DNA from 3 places in the Mycobacterium sp. E2327 genome. Region 1 is predicted to be linked to each of the others. Evidence: riboswitches for the same ligand, from Rfam matches in the RefSeq annotation. Region 1 holds a riboswitch; each other region holds the start of a gene.

Region 1 (4,854 bases):
TCCGGCTTCGTGGCCCAAAAGATCAGTGCCGCCGTCGATCCGCGGGCGCGGTTGCTGCGCCGCCGCCGCCGGGCGCTGCGGTGGGGTGTGATCTTCGGCGTCGGCTGCCTGTTTTGGATCGTGGTGACCGGCGTGCTGGCGGCGTGGGGCTGGTTCGCGCTGCTGCTGGAGGTCACCGGCGCCATCGCGGTCGTGCTGGCGATCCCGGCGACGCTGTTGCTGCTGCGGTATCGCTGGCTGCGCGCCGAGCCGCTGCCGGCGCGGCGGACCGCCAACACGCGTCGGCTGCCGCCGCCGGGCTCCGCCGCCCGGCCCGCGATGTACGCGCTGGGCGCCTCCGAGCGCGGCTTCTCCTCGCTGTTGGGCGTAATCGAGCGTGGCGCCATGCTGCCGGCGGACGAGATCCGTGATTTGAGTGCGGCGGCCGGCAAGAGCTCTTCGGCGATGGCGGCCACCGCCGCCGAGGTGGTGTCGATGGAGCGGGCGGCCCAGTACGCGGAGTCGTCGCGGTCGTATCTGGTGCCCACGATCAACGCGTTCACCGCGCAGTTGAGCGCCGGCGTGCGTCAGTACAACGAAATGGTCACCGCCGCAGCGCAATTGGTGTCGTCGGCGAACGGCGACGGGGCCGGCGCGGCGCGGCAGCGCTACCGCGACGAGCTGGTCGGCGCGACCGACCGCCTGCTGGGTTGGGCGCAGGCGTTCGACGAGCTGGGCGGGTTGCCGAAGGCCTAGAACGCCTAGAACGAAGCCTTCAGCGACGGCACGACCAGGGCCGCCAGGCCGCGCAGGGTCGCCTTGAACATGTCGAAGAAGTCAAAGTAGTCCCGCCACAGCGTGATTCGGCCGTTGTGCACCTCGAACACGCCGCAGACCCAGAACTGCAGCCGCAGCGGGCCGACGATCAGCGCGTCGGTGCGCTCGGTGAGCACCGCGGCGCCGTCGGCGGCGATGCGGTGGATCTTCACCTCGAACGCCCCGCGGCCCTCCATCGCGCGGAACAGCTTGATCGCCCGGGCGCGGCCGCGGATCGTGGGCAGGCCGACGTTCTCGTAGACGAGGTTGTCGTCCAGCGCGGCCTCGGCGGCCTCGAGGTCCGAATCTTGAAGCGCGTTCAGGAAACCCTCGACCGTGCGGGTGTTCGCGACGCCTGTGTCAGTCAGCTCGGTCATGGCCGCCAGCCTATTCGACCGGGGTTGTGCGTGGCGGCGCGGCGCTGTGGCAGGGTGGGGTCGATGCGTGTCGCCGTGGTCGCCGGGCCGGATCCCGGGCACTCGTTCCCCGCGATCGCGCTGTGCCAGCGCTTCGTCGAGGCGGGCGATCGGCCCACCCTCTTCACCGGCGCGGAATGGACCGGCGCCGCCCGCGCGGTCGGCATCGACGCCGCCGAGTTGGACGGGCTGGCCGCCACCGACGAGGACATCGACGCCGGGGCCCGGATCCATCGCCGCGCCGCGCGGATGGCCGTGCTCAACGTCCCGGCGCTGCGCGACCTGGCGCCCGACCTGGTGGTCTCAGACGTCATCACCGCGGGCGGCGGGATGGCCGCCGAGCTGCTGGGGATCCCGTGGATCGAGCTCAACCCGCATCCGCTGTATTTGCCGTCGAAGGGGCTGCCGCCGATCGGCAGCGGGCTGGCGCCGGGCACCGGCTTTCGCGGCCGGCTGCGCGACGCCGGCATGCGGGCGCTGACGGGGCGATCCTGGCGCGCCGGCATCAAGCAGCGCGCGGCCGCCCGGCTCGAGATCGGGCTGCCCGCCGTCGACCCGGGGCCGCTGCGCCGCCTCATCGCCACGCTGCCCGCCCTCGAGGTGCCGCGCCCGGACTGGCCGGCGGAGGCCGTCGTCGTCGGGCCGCTGCACTTCGAGCCGACCGATCGGGTGCTCGAGGTGCCGCCCGGCCCCGGGCCGGTGGTGGTGGTCGCGCCGTCGACCGCGTCGACCGGCACGTCGGGCCTGGCCGAGGCCGCGCTGCAGTGCCTGATACCCGGGGAGACGCTGCCGGCGGGCTCGCGCCTGGTGGTCTCGCGGCTGGGCGGGGCGGAGCTGACGCTGCCGCCGTACGCGGTGGCCGGCCTCGGGCGCCAGTCCGAGCTGCTGGCGCACGCCGACCTGATGATCTGCGGCGGCGGCCACGGGATCGTGAGCAAGACGCTGTTGGCCGGCGTGCCGCTGGTCGTGGTCCCCGGCGGCGGGGACCAGTGGGAGATGGCCAACCGGGTGGTGCGCCAGGGGAGCGGACGGCTGATCCGGCCGCTGACCGCCGACGCGCTGGTGGCCGCGGTGGGCGACGTGCTGTCGTCGCCCGGCTACCGCGACGCCGCGCGCCAGGCCGCCGCCGGCATTGCCGACGTCGCCGACCCGGTGTGGGTGTGCCGCGAAGCGCTGGCTTTAGCGGGGTAGCTCGGTGGGTATGTTGGCGTGCGTGCGGCTGACGGAGTTCAACGAGCGGGTTGTGTTGCGGTTCGGTTCCACCTACGGCGCGTCGGTGCTGGTGGATCACGTGCTGACCGGGTTCGGCGGCCGCACCGCCGCCCAGGCGATCGAGGACGGGGTGGACCCCCGCGACGTCTGGCGCGCCCTGTGCGCCGATTTCGACGTGCCGCGCGATCAGTGGTGAGTGTGCGAGTGTTGGCGCCCTGGGTGCACACTCAGCGGCCCGGACGCTCACGGCGAAACACGCAGTCGCCGCAGACCGATCGCCCGGGCACGCGATAGAACAGACAACAGCTGCGACGCCGGAAGCCCAGGTGTGAGCCGGTGATCATGCCGGAACCGGCCAGCATGCCGGTTTCCAGCAGGGACTCGGTCATCTCGATGATCGCGGGCCGCAGGTCGGGGCGCGCGACGAGCAGCGCCCGGGACGCCCCGACCAGCGCGGACGCGATGTTGCCCGCCAGCAGGGCGGGCGCCAGCTTGACGCGCAGGCCGGCGGCGAACGGTTTCATGTGGCCCCGGACGACGAGGCGGTACAGCAACTTCGCCGACGGCCGGTCGACGGCCTGCCCGACGGGCTCGGGGATGCGCAGCTGCGCCCCGTCGTCGGCGCGCTGCAGGCATTTGAGATCGGGGATCACGCCATGGCCCAGCGCACACGCCAGCACCGGCGACCACAACCGCGTGGCGTGGCCGAGGTGAACCAGCGAGGCGGCGATCCGCAGGTCCGACGTGTGATAGCGCCGCGCGGTGGCCTCGATCAGGTCGGCGAACCCGTCGGCGTATGACTGCCCGACCGGATGCCACCCCGCCGCGTCGCCGCCCACGGTGAACGTGAAAAACCTCTTGTAGGAAGATATTTCGGCCAGCTCGGCAGAAATGTCCATGCGCAACCAACCCTCTTAAGGGGAAATCCGCCCCAGTTCTCGTGAGGAAGCGCTGACGGTGAGTATCTGGCTCTCGGGTCGGGACGTGTCCGTCCCCGATCACAGTGGCGGGACCGCACCGGATTCGCACCGGTTTCCTCAGGTTGTCAGCCCCGTCAGCGCCTTGTCGGTAGCAAATGTTGCCACACGCCGTCGGGCGCCCGGCGTGTCACCTTGAATCGAACAGGTGTTCGGCTACTGTGGTGAGCGTTCGGGGACTTGTCGGACCCCGCGCCTAGGGTCACCGCCAACCGACCGATACCGGTCAGAAGAACACAACGACGATAGGAAGAGGCATCATGACGCAAGCCCCCGACCGCGAGAAGGCCCTCGAGCTGGCGATGGCCCAGATCGAGAAGAGCTACGGCAAAGGCTCGGTGATGCGTCTCGGCGACGAGATGCGCCAACCGATCTCGGTCATCCCGACCGGATCCATCGCACTGGACGTGGCATTGGGCATCGGCGGCCTGCCACGTGGCCGGGTCGTGGAGATCTACGGCCCGGAGTCCTCGGGTAAGACCACCGTCGCGCTGCACGCGGTGGCCAACGCCCAGGCCGCCGGCGGCGTCGCGGCGTTCATCGACGCCGAGCACGCCCTGGACCCGGATTACGCCAAGAAGCTCGGCGTCGACACCGACTCGCTGCTGGTCAGCCAGCCGGACACCGGTGAGCAGGCGCTGGAGATCGCCGACATGCTGATCCGTTCCGGCGCCCTGGACATCCTGGTCATCGACTCGGTGGCGGCCCTGGTGCCGCGCGCGGAGCTCGAGGGCGAGATGGGCGACAGCCACGTCGGGCTGCAGGCCCGGCTGATGAGTCAGGCGCTGCGGAAGATGACCGGCGCGCTCAACAACTCGGGCACCACGGCGATCTTCATCAACCAGCTCCGGGAAAAGATCGGCGTGATGTTTGGGTGCATGAACTATTCGACCCGAGTGACTCTTGCAGATGGCACCACCGAAAAGATCGGCAAGATAGTCAACAGCAAGATGGACGTCGAGGTGCTGTCCTACGACCCGAAGACGGACCAGGTTGTGCCTCGCAAGGTTGTGAGCTGGTTCAACAACGGGCCGGCGGAACAGTTCCTCCAGTTCACCGTCGAGAAGTCCAGCGGTAACGGCAAGTCGCAATTCGCCGCGACGCCCAACCACCTCATTCGCACGCCGGGCGGCTGGACAGAAGCCGGTGATCTCATCGCAGGCGACCGGGTGCTGGCCACCGAACCCCATCTGCTCAGCGATCAGCAGTTCCAGGTGGTATTGGGATCGCTGATGGGTGACGGGAACCTCTCATCCAACCGACGCGATCGCAATGGGGTCCGTTTCCGTCTGGGACACGGCGCCAAGCAGTTGGATTACCTGCAGTGGAAGACCGCATTAATGGGCAACATTCGGCATTCGGTGCGAGAGAACGCAAAGGGCGCGAGCTTTGTCGACTTCACCCCACTGCCCGAGCTCGCTGAATTACAGCGCGCGGTCTATCTCGGGGACGGC
Region 2 (4,854 bases), on a different contig from region 1:
TTCGGTGACGGCCACATGCACAACGAGCAGCTCATCACCGCCATGCAGCAGCGCTGCCACTTCCAGCCCGGTGAGGTGCGGGTCGTGCTGCTCGACGCGCAGCCAATCCACAAGCAGACCCAGGCCTACCGGCTGGTGGACGCGGCCACCGGCGAGTTCGAGCGCGGCTTCGTGCGGGTCGCCGACATGGTGACCCGCCAGCCCTGGGCCGACGACGTTCCGGTCCAGGTGCTGTCGGAGCCCGCCGACGAGCCGGCCGAAAAGCCCGAATAGGTTCACGAGCGTAACCACACCGCGAAATTTCGGTCCAAAAATCGCAGTGTGGTTACGCTCGCGCCAGAAGATTAGGCGCCCGCCCGGACCTCCCGGGCCGCGGCGACCATGTTCCGCAGCGACGCGGTCACCTCGTCGGGGTTGCGGGTCTTCAGCCCGCAGTCCGGGTTGACCCAAAGCCGTTGCGGCGGTACCGCTCTCAGCGCCGCCCGCAGCGACTCGGCCATCTCGCCCGTGCTCGGCACCCGCGGTGAGTGGATGTCGTACACCCCCGGGCCCACGCTGTTGGCGAAGCCGACCGAGTTCAGGTCGTCCAGCACCTCCATGTGCGAACGGGCCGCCTCGAGCGACGTGACGTCGGCGTCCAGGTCGGCGATGGCGCCGATCACCTCGCCGAATTCCGAGTAGCACAGGTGGGTGTGGATCTGCGTCGAGTCGGCCACGCCGGAGGTCGCCAGCCGGAAAGCCGCCACCGCCCAACGCAAGTAGTCCTCCTGCTGGGCGCGGCGCAGCGGTAGCAGCTCGCGCAGCGCCGGCTCGTCGACCTGGATCACCGCGATGCCCGCGTCCTCCAGGTCCACCGTCTCGTCGCGGATCGCCAGCGCCACCTGGTTGGCGGTGTCGGCCAGCGGCTGGTCGTCGCGCACGAACGACCAGGCCAAGATCGTGACCGGCCCGGTCAACATGCCCTTCACCGGCTTGTCGGTGAGTGACTGGGCGTAGCGGATCCACTCGACGGTCATCGGGTGGGTCCGCGCGACGTCGCCGTACAGGATCGGCGGCCGCACGCAACGGCTGCCGTAGGACTGCACCCAGCCGTTCTGCGTCGCGAAGAAGCCCTCCAGCTGCTCGGCGAAGTACTGCACCATGTCGTTGCGCTCGGGCTCGCCGTGCACCAACACGTCCAGGCCCAGTTGCTCCTGCAGCGCGATGACGTCGGCGATCTCCTTGCGCATCTTGGCGACGTACTCGGCCTCATCGATCTTGCCGGCCCGAAAAGCCGCGCGCGCCTTGCGGATCGCCGACGTCTGCGGGTACGAGCCGATCGTCGTGGTCGGCAGCGGCGGCAGGTGCAGCCGCGCCTCCTGGCTGGCGCGGCGTTCGGCCGCGTCGCCGCGGTGCGTGCCCGACGCGATGATCTCGTCGATCCGGGCGCGGACCCCGGCGTTGTGCAGCCGCGGATCGCTGAGACGGGACGCGACGGCGGCGTTGGACGCCGCGATCTCATCGGCGACGGCGTCGCGCCCGTCACACAGGGCGCGCGCGAGAGTGACCACCTCGCTTACCTTTTCGGCCCCGAAGGCCAGCCAGCTGCGCAGGTTGTCGTCCAGCCCCGTTTCGGGCTCCAGCGAATACGGCACGTGCATGGTGGAGCACGACGTCGAAACCGCCACGCTGCCAGCCGAACCCAGCAGGGCCGTCAGCTTGGCCAGCGCCGACTCCAGGTCCGTGCGCCAGACGTTGCGTCCGTCGACGACGCCGGCCACCAGCAGCTTGCCGGACAGTTCCGGAATGCCCGCCACCGCGGTGCCGGCGCCGGCCACCAGGTCGACGCCGATGGCTTCGACGGGCGTGCGGGCCAGCCCGGCGAGGGCCGCCCCGGGGTCGCCGAAGTAGGTGGCGACATGGATCGCGGGCCGGTCGCTCACCGAGCCGAGCGCGGCGTAGACGGCCTCGGCCAACGCGGGCGCGTCGGGGGAGATGTCGGTCACCAGGGCCGGCTCGTCGAACTGCACCCACTGGGCGCCGTGCTCGGCGAGCAGCGAGAGCAGTTCGGAGTAGATCGGCAGTAGCTCCCGCAGCCGCTCGATCGGCGCGCCGCCGCCGTTGATGCCCTTGCTCAACAGCAGGAAGGTGATCGGACCGATGACCACCGGCCGAGCCGGGATGCCTTGCGCAAATGCCTCTTTCAGCTCCGAGAGCACCTTGTCGGGGTTCAGCGCGAACCGGGTCGCGGGCTCGATCTCGGGGACCAGGTAGTGGTAGTTGGTGTCGAACCACTTGGTCATCTCCAGCGGCGCGATGTCGTCGTTGCCGCGGGCGAGGGCGAAATAGCGGTCCAGTTCGTCGGGGACTTCGCCGGCCCGCACCGGCAGCGCGCCGAGCATGACGGCCGTGTCGAGCATCTGGTCGTAGTAGGAGAAGGTGTTCACCGGCACCGAGTCCAGGCCGGCGGACGCGAGCTGCGACCACATGTCGCGGCGGAGCGTTGCGGCGACGGATTCCAAGTCCGATCGGCTGGTGCGTCCGGCCCAGTAGCCCTCGGTCGCGCGTTTGAGTTCGCGTTTCGGGCCGATGCGCGGGGAGCCGGTAACCGTTGCGGTGAAGGGTTGCGAGGTCACGATTTCGTCCTATCGATCGACGGGGCGCTCACCGCCGCGGACGCGCAGCCGATCCGAACACGGTGAACGCCTTCGGGTTACACCGCACCGGGCACCGCCAAACGCCCAATCCACGAGGCGATGAGCCGCCGGACGCGGCGCGCCCGGCACCGCTGGCAGGTCTTCGGACTCGCAGGCGCGCACCGGGTGGTGCTCCTAGTGGCCGTCGCTTCCCGATCTCGGATGTTGCTGAGACCAGTGCCTATTGACGGCGGTCGTTCCTGCTCACCGCTGCGGGACAGTCCCGGACTCCCACCGGGTTCCCTCTCGCGAGGCGGCTCTAACGTTGCCTCGCTCGATGCCGGCGCCGCGGTCGCGGCGACGGCAGACCAGCTGCGCAGCGGAGTCTACCGCGTCGACGGTCTCAGGCCCTCGCCACCAGCGGCAGCTTCGGCAGCCACAAAGAGTTCTCGGTGCTCGGGAACCCGGCCACCGGCCAAAAACCGGGAGCCGGCCCAAGATCCCCGGCCCGGTCGAGCCACTCCTCGACCAGCACCCGCAACACCTGCCGGACGATGTGTCCGCCACGGCAACGCATCGACCCCGCACCCAGGCTCCAATGCCGGTGCGCCCTAACGCCGATCACCAGATCATCGGTGGACATGGCGTCGCTGCCGTCCCGCTGCACCGCGGCGATGCACAACATCACCACCACGCCGGGCGGCATGTCCACCCCGGCGACGGTCATCGGCTGAGTGGTGAAACGTTGGCAGCCCTGCACCATCGGCTCCAACCGCAGGATCTCTTCGACGAACTCGCGGATCAGCTCGGGCTGACGTCGAAGCGCGTCGCGCAATTCGGGGCCGCGCGCCAACGCCAACAGGTGCCAGCCGGCGTGTTTGAACAGGTTGCGGCACGCCTCGGCAAAGACGTGGCCGGACTGCCCGGCCAGGTGTTCGGCGGGCAGCAGCCGCAGGCGCGACACGACGTCGAACAGGGCGCCGGCCATCGGCGCGGTCACGTCGGCCACCGCGTCACCGCCGCCGGCGGCGGCGAAACGATCGATCAGCTCGGCGGCGATCGGACGGAACACCGCCGCGATCTCGTGCGCTGATTTCGGCGCGAACAGCCGGTCGTGCACCTCGAGATCGCTTTCGGGAAGGGCCCGGGCGCGATCCAGCCGCGGATCGTCCAGGTTCGCCAACACCTGCTCCCGCCCGACGACGAACACCCAGCCGCCCCCCGGGTCTCGCAAAACGGGGCCGGCCTCTCGCGCCAGGCGCCAACCCAAGCCGCGGTCCGTGCTCAGGGCGGCTGCCGCCTCGGGCGGAAAGACCGGGCAGTCGCCAAGCTTCACGCGCCCTGTCCTTCCATCCCTATCAGCGAATCCGCCCCGGAAGCCTCCGTGCGCAGCGGAGTTTACTGGTCAGCGAGTGCTTCGGCGATGGGGACGCCGTCCCCCTCGGCGCCGTTGTTGAATTCGATGGTGCGGCCGATGGTGGAGTCGTCGTGCAGCGACGCGGCCACCGCGAGCGCGACGTCGGCCCGGGAGACCTCGCCTTTTCCCCTGCCGATGACGATGCGCCCCGTCGGCGGTTCCAGGGTGAGGTGGCCCGGCCCCAGCACCGTCCAGTCCAGGTGGCTGGCGCGCAGGTGCGCGTCCGCGGCCGCCTTGGCCTCCGCGTACGGGAAAAACGAATTCTCGCTCGGCACACCATGATCCGGACCCGCACCGAAATAGGACACCATCACGAACCGGCTGACGCCGGCCCGCGCCGCGGCATCGATCACCCGCATCGCCGCGTCGCGATCGACGGCGTACGTGCGGGCCGGGTTGCCGCCTCCCGCGCCGGCGGAGAAGACGACGGCGTCGTGACCCGCCAGCAGGCCGGCCAGCGCGTCGGTGTCGAGACGCTCGATGTCGGCCACCACCGGGGTGGCGCCGGTCGCGGCGACGTCGTCGAAATGGTCGGGGTTTCGGAAGACCGAGGTCACCTCGTCGCCGCGTTCGGTCAGGATGGGGGCCAGCCGCAACGCGACCTTGCCGTGGCCGCCGAAGACGATGACTTGTGCCATGCCCCGACGGTACCCGCGGGAACGCGGGCTATCTGCGACGCAGGCCCTCGATCGCGAGCTCCATTATTCGTTTCGCCTGTCGCCTGCCCGCTGCTCCTTCGCCGACCCGCCATAGCGAACTCATGAGCAGCAGGACATCCGCGGGGTCGAGATCGGGTCGCAAGGATCCGTCCCGCGCGCAGGC
Region 3 (4,854 bases), on a different contig from region 1:
GGGCCAGTGCACGGCAACCTTGGGCAAGCCCGGAAGCGCACCGAGGGCTATCTCCTCGACGCTGGGCTGGGTGGCGGCAGTCAACGCCACCGAATCGCCGTCGCAACTGAGGCCCGCGTTAATCCATAGAACATGGATCAATGTTTCTTCTGCTTTGACTGCCGCTTCTGTTGGCATGCTGCAGCTTTCCGGAGCCGGGCTGGACGCTCCTTGCGCTGCCGGAGTCGACCGTCGGCCCACTTGCGCAGCGCTGAATTTGGGTCTACTCCCGCCTCAGTCGGTTGTCAACGGTCCACCGTTTGCCGGCAAATATACAGATGTGCTATTAACCTCTGTTTGCACCCATTAGCGTTGCCGCGCAGGGGATTTCGCCTGTCGGGCGCTGGGCCGGCCAACCCGTGAGCCAGCCTAACGATGCACCGGAAAATTCCCGTCGTCTTGCGAGTGGTTGGCAGGTCCGTCACGCGAGTCAATCGCAGTACGACCGCCCTCAGTCCTCGGAGTTCGCCGCGAATCGCCGCAGCCACCCGAACCAGGCGCCCATCCCGGCGCCGGTGCGCGCGCTGACCGGCAGGATCTCGGCCGTGGCGTTGACTTCGCGGACGTGCGAGATGTACGCGTCTACGTCGACATCCAGGTAGGGCACCAGGTCAATCTTGTTGAGCAGCACCACGTCCACCGACCGGAACATCACCGGGTATTTGAGGGGCTTGTCCTCGCCCTCGGTCACGGAGTACACCATGGCCTTGGCGTGCTCGCCGACGTCGAACTCCGCCGGGCAGACCAGGTTGCCGACGTTCTCGATGATCACCAGGTCCAGCCCGGGGAGGTCGAGGCCGGGCAGGGCGCGATTGACCATCGGCGCGTCCAGGTGGCATTCCCCGCCAAACCCATTGCTGGTGTTGAGCAGTGACACCTGGGCACCGCGCCCGCTGAGCTTGGCCGCGTCCAGATCGGTGGCGATGTCACCCTCGATGACGCCGATCGCGAATTCGCCGGCGAGCTCGTCCAGCGTCGACTGCAGGATGGTGGTCTTGCCCGACCCGGGGGAGCTCATCAGGTTCAGCGTGCGGATCCCGTGGCTCTCGAACGCCGCCCGGTTGGCCGCGGCGAGGACGTCGTTCTCGGCGAAGATCGCCTCCAGCACGTCGATGCGCTGCTTGCCCGTCTGGTATTGACTGTGGTCCCCGTGCTGGTGATCGGGATGGTCGTGATCGTGGGTGTGCACGGTTCCGTCGTCGTGCCGGTGGAATCTGCCCATGGTCAAATCCGTTCGGGGGGAGCGCTTTTCACGAGACGTCCAAGGACGTCACCAGGAACTCGTTGCCGTGCAGCACCTCCACATCGGGGCTGTCGCACCGCGGGCACCAGATCGACCAGGCCGACGTGATCTCCGATTCGCGGCCGCACGAGCGGCACCTCACCTCGGCGCCGACGCACTCGAGTTCCAGCTCGGCGTCCGGCATGTCCTCGGAATCGCGGACCAGGGTCCAGCAGAACGACAGCGATTCCGGCACCACCTGGCGCAGGGCCCCGATCCGCACCCGAACCACGTCGACGTGCCGGCCCTCGGCATGGGTCTTGACCAGACCGGCGATGGCCTCGCACAGCGACAGCTCGTGCATGGCACTTTTCTACACCCGAAACGGTGGTTGCCCGAACTCAAGCCCAACTCGATCTCAGCATCAGCTTGGATTTGCTCGATTCGGGCAAGTTCGGCGTCGGGGTGCGACAATATTCCGCGTAAGGCGATGACGACGCAGGAAGCCGGTGCGAATCCGGCGCGGTCCCGCCACTGTCATCGGGGAGCGAACCTCACGAAGCCACGGCCACCGGTCGGAAGGCGAGGCGAGCAGTGATCCGAGAGCCAGGAGACTCGCGTCATCGTGTCCTGCTACCCGGGGCGGAGTACCCCGAGAGAGCTGGCCTGTCATGGCGCCGAAACCTCGTTGTCGAACCATCATTGTCGAATTCGGTCGTCTCCGATGACCGGCCCAATCTGGATGGCTTCGCCGCCAGAGGTCCATTCGGCTCTGCTGAGCAGCGGGCCGGGGCCCGGTCCGCTGCTGGCCGCGGCAGAGTCGTGGACCTCGTTGAGCATCGCGTACACCGAGTCGGCCGAGGAGCTGACCGCGCTAATGGCGGGGGTGCAGGCCGGGGCATGGGAGGGCCCGAGCGCGGCGGCGTATGTGGCCAGCCACGGCCCGCATATTGCCTGGCTCGCACTAGCCGCCGCTGACAGTGCGGCGACGGCAGTCCGACATGAAGCTGCGGCCACCGCCTACACCACCGCCCTCGCTGCGATGCCCACCCTGGCCGAGCTGGCCGCCAACCACGCCACCCACGCGGCGTTGCTGGGGACAAATTTCTTCGGCATCAACACCATCCCCATCGCACTGAATGAAGCTGACTATGCACGGATGTGGATCCAGGCCGCGACCGTGATGAGCATCTACCATGCGGTCTCGACCGCGGCAGTGGCCTCGTCCCCGCAGGTGCCGGCGGCGCCGAAGATCGTGAATCTTCATGCGCTGGTGGAAGCTTTCTACCAGGCCTTCCCGTTGCCTCCCGACACGGAGAACCAGGTCATGGCCTGGCTGACGAAGATTGGTTTCGTCGACTACTGGAACGACGTCCTAGAACCGCTGAGCAACGCGCTGTACGACAATCCCTTCTTCGCGGCGATGTTTTCGGGGTTTGATCCCTACCTGCCCCTGCTGGGTAACCCACTGATCTTTTTCAGCCCGTCCAACATCGCGTTCGCCCTGGGCTATCCGATGGATATCGGCTCGTATGTCGCGTATCTGTCGGAAACGTTCTTCTTTATCGGACTGGATCTCACGGCGGCGCTCGCCAGCGGCGATCCCGCGACGATCGGTTTCACCATCCTGTTCACCACCGTCGAAGCCGTCGGCACGATCATCACTGACACCATCGCGTTGCTCAAGACGCTGCTCGAGCAGACTGCCGTGGTCCTGACGGTTTTCGTGCCCCTGATAACCGCTCCGATAGTGGCGTTGGCCTCCGGCGCGGTGGCGCCGATTGGCCTCGCCGGCCTGGCGGGACTGGCCGCCCTGCCGCCGGTACCCCCCGTCGCGCCGCCCATCATGCCGCCGGTCCTTGCGCTGTCCCCGAGCATCCCGACCCCCGCCTCTTCTCCGACGCCGGCTCCGGTGGAGGCCACCGCGCCGGCCGCTACACCCGCAGCGCTCCCGCCGTCGGCCACCCCACCGACGATGACCGGGGCGGGTACCGGTGTGGGCATGGAAGGCTTCGCCTATCTGGTGGGCGACCTGAGCGCGGTTGCCGGCGCGGCGGCGGCCGGCAAGGCCCGAAAGAAGGTGCCGCAACTCGACAGCGCCGCCGCGCCCGCGACCGCGGCGACACCCATGGAAAAGAACAGAACGCAGCGGCGCCGGCGCACGAGGACCCAGACGCTCGGGCGCGGTTACGAATACATGGATTTGGACGACGCAAGCGATGCGGGCGAAGACCCGGTTGACGCGGCGGCGGCATCGGCAATTGGCGCCGCGCCTCAGGGGTTCGCCGGAATCGCCACCAAAACCGGCGCTGGACCGGCAGGGTTGACCATGCTCGCCGACGATGCCTTCGACGGCAGCCCGCGCATGCCGATGATTCCGAGCACGTGGAGCGGCGACTCACCAACGCAGCAAGAGCCATCCGATGGAGGAAACGGCACCGCGTGAAACGCAGCCAGCGGCCGGCGGTTCGACACCGTCCGCGCTCACGAGTGTTTATGCGTGCACGGGTCGTAGCACCGCTCGGGGGATCCTGAAATCCAGGACCGGGCACCGGCAAGCACGGCCGCGTGGACCGCTCGTGCGATGCGTGCGCCGAACGCCGAGCGCGGCCCGCCGTACGTCTCCGGGGTCCCGTCGGTCGGGCAGTGCACAACAACCGCGTCCGAGGCGGTTCCGGTGGCTGGCACCCCGGTGTCTTGCAACGCTTGCACTTTCGCCTCCGTTGCGGTGGCTACGGCGTTGACGAGGGCGGCATGAGACAGCCGCACCGGCACCGCAACCACGATGTTGATCGTCCCCGCCCGGTGCTCGTCACCGTCGGTCGGCGGTCGGTGCTCCATAGTCTGGTAGTCAGCGAACTCGGTCGTTTGGACGCTGGACCGCATCTCGCGGCGGAAGTGCCGGTCGGGCGCGGCCGCCCAGGCCGGGCTGGAGAGCCCAACCGTCGCGGCGGCGTGCACGCCGCTGTCGTCGGCGCTGTGGTGCCGGGTCACGTCGACCGCGGTGAGTAGCCCGCAGCCGGCGCCGACGAGCTTGAGCGCGGTACCGATCTCAGTCAGGTGGCGGTCGGGGTCGGTCCGGTTGTAATCGAGGGGGACCGTTGCGTTGACCACCCAGTCCCGGGCGCCGATGCCGCCGCCGAGCGGGCCCGACGAGATACACAGCCGAGGCTCGGCGAATTGCCAGAGCAGTACGGGTATCGACCGACTTTGTTCCACCCGCGCGGTCAACCTGGGCTGCATGATCTCATCCTGGTTTGCAACCGGCTAAGTCGCCGACTCGGGCTCCGGCGAGGAGAACGTCCACTTTTCCTCGATGCGCCCGTAGCGCCAGACCAGCAGCGCCACCGCCCAGGTGAGGACGAACATGCCCACGACGGCGAAGCCGACGGCGTTGAGGTCGAGGTCGGCTAGCCACCGCCAGAAGGGGCCGTGCCACCCCAGCTGGCCGGCGAACAGGCCGAGCAGCTCGACGGTCCCGATCATCAGCGCGATCGCCACCGACAGCCCGGTGATGGTGATGTTGTAGTAGATCTTGCGCAGCGGGCTGGCGAAGGCCCAGCCGTAGGCGAAGTTCATGAACGAGCCGTCGA

What was found. A riboswitch is a leader RNA that binds a small molecule or an ion and turns the genes downstream of it on or off. The one in region 1 is predicted to bind cobalamin.
Region 2: it holds a riboswitch for cobalamin, as region 1 does, so the genes downstream of both, metE (5-methyltetrahydropteroyltriglutamate--homocysteine S-methyltransferase) here and A5712_RS16690 ((2Fe-2S)-binding protein) in region 1, are expected to answer to the same signal.
Region 3: it holds a riboswitch for cobalamin, as region 1 does, so the genes downstream of both, A5712_RS08630 (PPE family protein) here and A5712_RS16690 ((2Fe-2S)-binding protein) in region 1, are expected to answer to the same signal.

Annotation. Positions count from the first base shown of each region.
Region 1 covers NZ_LZKE01000141.1:9,435-14,288, forward strand. The annotation lists gene A5712_RS16670 (hypothetical protein) at 1-735, shown strand, start outside; gene A5712_RS16675 (limonene-1,2-epoxide hydrolase) at 741-1,172, opposite strand; gene A5712_RS16680 (glycosyltransferase) at 1,236-2,402, shown strand; gene A5712_RS16685 (DUF3046 domain-containing protein) at 2,413-2,619, shown strand; gene A5712_RS16690 ((2Fe-2S)-binding protein) at 2,651-3,322, opposite strand; cobalamin riboswitch at 3,362-3,494, opposite strand; gene recA (intein-containing recombinase RecA) at 3,661-4,854, shown strand, end outside.
Region 2 covers NZ_LZKE01000160.1:629-5,482, reverse strand. The annotation lists gene A5712_RS19200 (DUF3556 domain-containing protein) at 1-273, shown strand, start outside; gene metE (5-methyltetrahydropteroyltriglutamate--homocysteine S-methyltransferase) at 345-2,615, opposite strand; cobalamin riboswitch at 2,773-2,922, opposite strand; gene A5712_RS19190 (cytochrome P450) at 3,019-3,951, opposite strand; gene A5712_RS19185 (SDR family oxidoreductase) at 4,014-4,670, opposite strand; gene A5712_RS19180 (TetR/AcrR family transcriptional regulator) at 4,699-4,854, opposite strand, start outside.
Region 3 covers NZ_LZKE01000070.1:47,312-52,165, forward strand. The annotation lists gene A5712_RS08615 (hydrogenase expression protein HypE) at 1-177, opposite strand, end outside; gene hypB (hydrogenase nickel incorporation protein HypB) at 491-1,261, opposite strand; gene A5712_RS08625 (hydrogenase maturation nickel metallochaperone HypA) at 1,290-1,625, opposite strand; cobalamin riboswitch at 1,710-1,899, shown strand; gene A5712_RS08630 (PPE family protein) at 1,986-3,707, shown strand; gene A5712_RS08635 (adenosylcobinamide amidohydrolase) at 3,746-4,504, opposite strand; gene A5712_RS08640 (HoxN/HupN/NixA family nickel/cobalt transporter) at 4,529-4,854, opposite strand, start outside.